Linked DNA regions of Thalassobaculum sp. OXR-137. The protein of the gene in region 1 interacts with the protein of each later gene in a pairwise test. Links are inferred from orthologs where the notes say so. Each region holds a gene or a part of one and is shown on either strand. Other genes may lie near its edges. The genes, in order: T8K17_RS02320 and grxD.

Region 1 (3,112 bases):
GGTGAACACCGCCTCGCGCTGCGGCTTCACCCCGCAATACGACGCCCTGCAGAAAGTGTGGGAGACCTATCGCGACCGGGGCCTGGTGGTTCTCGGCGTGCCGTCCAACGATTTCGGCGGCCAGGAGCCCGGCACCGAGGCGGAGATCAAGAGCTTCTGCGAGACCAACTTCTCCGTCGATTTTCCGATGACCGAGAAACAGACGGTGGTCGGCGCCGGCGCGCATCCGTTCTACCGCTGGGCGGCCGAGGCCGGCGGGGCCGACAAGGCGCCGAGCTGGAACTTCCACAAATACCTGATCGGCCCGGACGGCCGGTTCGTGGCGGCGATCCCGACCCGGGTGTCGCCCACCGATCCGAGCGCCATCGCGGCGATCGAAGACGCGCTGCCCCGGTAGACCGACCGCCTTGTCACAACAGCAGGTCCAATAATGCGTGCCACCCTTCTGCGGGCTTCGATCCTCGCCCTCACCGTCCTGGCGGCGCCGGCCGTCATCCTTCCCGCCGGTGCCATGGCGCCGATGCCGACGGACCAGCCGACCAAGATGGAGGACCCGGAGCTGGAGCGGGCCATCGCCATGGTCTGGGCCGAGCAGTTCGCCGAGGCGGAGCCGCTGCTGCACGCGGCCCTGAAGCGCAACCCGAAGGACCCGGACGCCTGGAACTATCTGGGCTTCACCACCCGCAAGCTCGGCAAGTTCGCCGAAGCGCAGGAATACTACTTCAACGCCCTGCGCCTGGACCCCGAGCACCTGAAGGCGATGGAATATCTGGGCGAGCTGTATCTGCAGACCGGCCGCACCGAACTGGCGCGCGACCTGCTGGATCGGATCACCGTCCTGTGCAAGGACAAGGAGACCTGCGAGGAACGGGACCAGCTGGCCGCGGCATTCGAAAAAGCCAAGCTGTCGAACTGAGGCCGGTTTCGGCGCGGTCTCCCCGGCGGCCTATCCCGCCGGCCTATCCCCGCCGCGAGGCCCGGCCGAGGCCCTCGGACGGGACCACGGTGTCGAGCACCCAGCGGGCCAGGGACGCGCCCTTGAGGCCGTTGATCCGCGGGACCAGACCCGGAGCGGTCAGCCCGCGTTCCATCTCGTGCTGACGGACCAGATGGCGGAAATAGCTGATGATGAAGACGCGGGTCGCCGAGGTCAGGCCGACAGGGCCGCGCCGCAGATCGATCTGGGTGCACAGGCTGTTGATCGTGACGCCCTCGGTCCTGGCGATCTTCTCCAGGGAGTCCCACATCTGCGGCTCCAGGCGCATGCTGGTCCGCTTGTTACCGACGGTGACGTTTCGGCTCTCGAGGATCGACGTTTTATCGTTCTCAGAGGACAAGTTGAACTCTACGCTCGTGGAACGTGCATTTTACGCGCGGCTTTTACCCGCAACGTAGCAATGACATGGGTGCCCGAGCGCCGCAACCAATAAACGTTATTTATTTTCGTTAACCATTTTCGGTTGTCCTCACGCATCCTCCGGCGCGCGCAGGAGCAGGGCGAGCGCATGCACCCGGTCGCGCAGTTCGTCGGCCAGCACCTCGTGGACCATGCGATGGCGCTGGACGCGGCCGGCGCCGGCGAAGGCGGCGGACACGATTGTGACCCGGAAGTGGGTTTCGCCCTCGGGGCGCGCGCCCATATGTCCGGCATGCAGGTGGGATTCGTCGACGATTTCAAGGGCCGTCGGCGAGAAGGCGGTCTGCAGCTTGTTTTGCATGATTTCGGCAATGGTCATGGCTGGACTTTCCTTTCGGGCACGCTAGGGTCGGAGACCCGGTCTTGTTACACGCCTACGGAGCAGATGGGCATACGAATGCCGAAGGCAAATCCAGACTCGTTCCTGGAGGATTTCGCACCGAGCAAACCCGCGGTGCGAGCCTGCGACCGCCCCGGCTGCGGCGCGGAAGGCACCCATCGTGCGCCCAAAGCCCGTAACCGACTGAACGACTACTACTGGTTCTGCCTCGACCATGTCCGCGAGTACAACAAGGCCTGGAACTATTACGACGGCATGAGCGACAACGAGGTCGAGGAGGACATCCGCAACTCCACGACCTGGAACCGTCCCTCCTGGCCGTTCGGCACCATGAAGCCGGGCCAGGGCCCGCGCCGTCGGGTCAACGACCCGTTCGGCTTCATGGACGACGACGAGGAAGGCGGGGAGGGTCAGTCGCGCCGACGCCAGCCGGCCGACACCGCCGAAGGCAAGGCCGCCGCCATCCTCGGTCTGGAGCCGCCCTTCACGCTGGAGCGGCTCAAGGCCCGGTACAAGGAATTGGTCAAAAAACACCATCCCGACGCCAATGGCGGCGATAAGGCGGCGGAGGAACGGTTGAAAAGTATCAACGAGGCCTATACGACTTTGCGTCGGTTTCTAAGTTAAGGCTCATAGAGCTACGGTATCCCTTCTGTGGAGCATCGGCTCCCCACTCCCGAGAGACAGGATCTCGTCCATGACGAACGACAGCGTCATCGAGCGTAAGCCCGCCCACCCCCTCATGGTGCCGGACATCAAAGTCCAGGCCCGAGAGGTTTTCGGCCTCGATATCGACCTCGAACTGCCGGCCTTCAGTGAGCCGAGCGAGTACGTCCCGGCCAAGGACGACTCCTACCTGTTCGACCATGACACCACGCTGGCCATTCTCGCCGGCTTCGCGCGCAACCGCCGCGTCATGATCCAGGGCTACCACGGCACCGGCAAGTCGACCCATATCGAGCAGGTGGCGGCGCGCCTCAACTGGCCCTGCATCCGCGTCAACCTGGACAGCCATGTCAGCCGTATCGACCTGATCGGCAAGGACGCCATCGTCCTGCGCGATGGCAAGCAGGTGACGGAGTTCCGCGAGGGCATCCTGCCCTGGGCGCTGCAGAACCCGGTGGCCCTGGTGTTCGACGAGTACGACGCCGGCCGCGCCGACGTGATGTTCGTCATCCAGCGTATCCTGGAGGTCGACGGCCGCCTGACCCTGCTGGACACCAACAAGGTGATCACGCCGAACCCGTATTTCCGCCTGTTCTCGACCGCCAACACGGTCGGCCTCGGCGACACCACGGGCCTCTATCACGGCACGCAGCAGATCAACCAGGGTCAGATGGACCGCTGGAACATCG
Region 2 (3,209 bases), 2.6 Mb from region 1 along the record:
GATGATCCGCCCGGGTGCCGACAGCGGCGTGGTCCGGATCCGCGACACCGACCGCGGCCTCGCCGTCACCGTGGACTGCACCCCGCGCTACTGCCTCGCCGATCCGAAGACTGGCGGTGCGCAGGCGGTGGTGGAGACCTGGCGCAACATCACAGCGACCGGGGCGACGCCGCTGGCCGCGACCAACAACCTCAACTTCGGCAACCCGCAGAAGCCGGTCATCATGGGCCAGATCGTGGGCTGCGTGACCGGCATGGGCGATGCCTGCCGGGCGCTGGACTACCCGATCGTGTCGGGCAACGTCTCGCTCTACAACGAGACCGAGGGGACCGCGATCCTGCCGACCCCCGTCATCGGCGGCGTCGGCGTCATCGAAGACGTGAACAAGCTCACCACCCCGGCCCTCAAAGCCGCCGGCGAGACCCTGGTCGTTCTCGGCCAGCCCGCCGACCGCAAGGACGGGTGGATGGGCTGCTCGCTGTACCTGCGCGAGATCGACGGCCGGGAGGAAGGCGCGCCGCCGCCGATCGACCTCGCGGCGGAAAAGCGGACCGGCGATCTGGTGCGCGCGCTGATCAACGAGGGGGCCGTGAGCGCCTGTCACGACGTCTCCGACGGCGGCCTGCTGGTCGCGGTGGCGGAGATGGCGCTGGCCTCCAAGCGCTTCGGCGCCGATGTGGCAGCACCCGAGGGCGCCGTCGCCCACGCCTGGGCCTTCGGCGAGGATCAGGGCCGCTATGTGGTCACCACTAAGGACGCCGCCGGTCTGATCGCCCGCGCCGAGTCGGCGGGCGTTCCGGCCGCTGCGGTCGGCACCGTGACGGATGGCGGTCAATTGACACTCAATGGTATGCCCCTCATATCGGGTGAGGAACTGAGCCGCCGCCACGAGGCCTGGCTGCCGACTTACATGGCCGCCGAGAGCTGAAACGGCGGCAGAGGGAGAGACGACGATGGCCATGGAAGCGAACGAAATCGAGCGCCTGATCAAGGAAGCGCTCCCGGACGCCCATGTGACGATCGAGGATCTGCGCGGCGACGGCGACCACTATGCATGCCATGTCGTGTCGTCTGCCTTCACGGGAAAGAACCGCGTGCAGCAGCATCAGCTGGTGTACAAAGCTCTTCAGGGACGCATGGGGACCGAGTTGCATGCGCTCGCCCTGCAAACCGCCGCCCCGGAATGACCGGCGCGGCCAGAGACTGAAAGGAGCGTGACGATGCTCGACGAGGCTCTCAAGACCCGGATCGACGACGAAGTCGCCAGCAGCGACGTCGTGCTGTTCATGAAGGGCACCCCGGTCTTTCCGCAATGCGGATTCTCCGCCGTCGTGGTCCAGGTGCTCAGCCATCTCGGCACCAAGTTCAAGGGCATCAACGTGCTCGACGATCCGTCCCTGCGCGAAGGGATCAAGGAGTACTCGAGCTGGCCGACGATCCCGCAGCTCTATGTGAAGGGCGAGTTCGTGGGCGGCTGCGACATCGTGCGCGAGATGTTCGAGACGGGCGAGCTGATGGAGCTCCTGAACAGCCGGGGCGTCGAGGTCCGGCCGAGTGAAGGTGTCGCGTGATCCCCGTCCGGAGTCCCCGGATACCCAGCCTGAAGAAACGCCGCCCAGGCGCTTTCGGTCGCCCTTCGCGATCCGGCCGCGCACCCTGGTGATCGTCGGGTTGCTGGCGATTGCCGGCGGCGTCTTCGGTCTGCGCGAGCACATCACCTTCCTGGTCTCCGCCGAACAGGCGGAGGCGCAGGTGGTGTCCGTGGAGACCTTCGATCCGACCGAGGGCTTCACCCTCTACCGGCCGACGGTCCGCTACCTCACCGCCAATGGCGGCATGACCGCCACCGCCGCCGACACCTACCGGCCGACCCAGGCCGGGGAAATGCTGTCGGTGGCCTACGATCCGGCCAATCCCGAAGACGCACGGCTGATGGATCCACGCGACCGCTGGATCCTGCCCCTGTGGATGGTGGTGTTCGGGATGATCACCGTGGTGATCGGCATCCGCCGCGCCCGGCGCGGACCGTCCGCCGACTGACTCGAGCGATGGTGCACGCTGCCCTCATGGCCGCCGGCATTCGCGGCATCGTGTTCGACAAGGACGGCACCCTGATCCGCTTCGAGGAAACCTGGACGCCGGCCTTCTGGGCCAGCGCGGAGCGGTTGGCGGCGGATCTGGGGCGCCCGGCACTGGCCGAGGAGATGATGGTCGCCGGCGGCTGGTGCCCCCAGCGCCGGCGCATCCTGCCCGGCACGGAACTCGCGTCCGGTACCACCGACGTGGTCGCCCGGCTCTGGCGCGCTGTGGCTCCGGATCTGCCGGAGGACGCGCGGCTGATCCCCTGGCTCGACACGATCTGGCACGAACAGGCGATGGCGCATCTGACCCCGATCGACCCGCTGCCGGCGCTGTTCGCCGGCCTGTGCGGCGACGGGATGGCCTGCGGCCTCGCCACCAACGACAGCGAGACCGGCGCGCGGGAGACCGCCGACCGTCTGGGTATCGCCCCGCATCTGAGCTTCACCGTCGGTTATGACAGCGGCCACGGGGCGAAGCCGGCTCCGGGTATGATTCGCGCCGCCCAGGCCGCCTGGGGGCTGGCGCCCGCGCAGACGGCGATGGTGGGCGATTCCCCGGCCGATCTGGCGTCGGGCCGGGCGGCGGGATGCGGATTGGTGATCGGCGTTCTCTCCGGCGCCAGCGGCCGCGACGTGCTGGAACCGCTGGCCGACCTGGTGCTCGAGGACGTCCACGGGCTGCGGGTTTAGCGCGCTCCGCTTTCCCCTCCCCCTTCTGCACATTCCCCGGATTTATTCCGGGGTAAGACCTCAGCCTGCGCGCATGCCGGAAGACTTGCCCCGGAATAAATCCGGGGAGCGCGGAGAGGTTAGAGTTTCAGCGAAAACGCGGCGAGAACCCGTACGCCCCCTACCGGTAGATCAGCGCCGGAATCAGGCAGTTGCGGATCGTCTCCTCGGTGGTCGAGCCCAGGAACAGGTGGCGGAAGCGCGAATGGCTGTAGGCGCCCATGACCAGCAGGTCGATGCCCACATCCTCCACGTATTTCGCGATCACCTGGTCCGGTTGGCCCGGAATCACGTCGAGCGAGACCTGGATGTTGCCGCCCTTGAGCAGCGCCCTGGCATTGTCCAGGTTGCGCTCGATCTCGGCCGAGCGCTCGCCCACCGTCAGCAGGTGGCACTCCA

Evidence for each region.
Region 2: the proteins of T8K17_RS02320 (region 1) and grxD interact in binary tests that used the Escherichia coli proteins (3 or more experiments, as listed by UniProt). The link is inferred for Thalassobaculum sp. OXR-137 from one-to-one orthologs.

What each region holds. Positions count from the first base shown.
Region 1 is NZ_CP139715.1:470,886-473,997, forward strand. Bases 102-2,899 are described here. They hold T8K17_RS02320 (BolA family protein), read right to left. Parts: upstream 1,737-2,899; coding sequence 1,467-1,736; downstream 102-1,466. Other genes in these bases: T8K17_RS02305 (glutathione peroxidase), read left to right, coding at 102-397; T8K17_RS02310 (tetratricopeptide repeat protein), read left to right, coding at 431-916; T8K17_RS02315 (ribbon-helix-helix domain-containing protein), read right to left, coding at 960-1,337; T8K17_RS02325 (J domain-containing protein), read left to right, coding at 1,815-2,384; cobS (cobaltochelatase subunit CobS), read left to right, coding at 2,455-2,899. Also shown: more of T8K17_RS02305, read left to right, coding at 1-101; more of cobS, read left to right, coding at 2,900-3,112. UniProt on the Escherichia coli protein: Transcriptional regulator that plays an important role in general stress response. Has many effects on cell morphology, cell growth and cell division. Acts by regulating the transcription of many genes, including dacA (PBP-5), dacC (PBP-6), ampC and mreB.
Region 2 is NZ_CP139715.1:3,027,398-3,030,606, reverse strand. Bases 1-2,895 are described here. They hold grxD (Grx4 family monothiol glutaredoxin), read left to right. Parts: upstream 1-1,220; coding sequence 1,221-1,571; downstream 1,572-2,895. Other genes in these bases: T8K17_RS14265 (HAD family hydrolase), read left to right, coding at 2,049-2,771; T8K17_RS14270 (DUF3592 domain-containing protein), read left to right, coding at 1,561-2,040; T8K17_RS14280 (BolA family transcriptional regulator), read left to right, coding at 954-1,187; purL (phosphoribosylformylglycinamidine synthase subunit PurL), read left to right, coding at 1-928. In the rest of the region: T8K17_RS14260 (universal stress protein), read right to left, coding at 2,932-3,209. UniProt on the Escherichia coli protein: Monothiol glutaredoxin involved in the biogenesis of iron-sulfur clusters.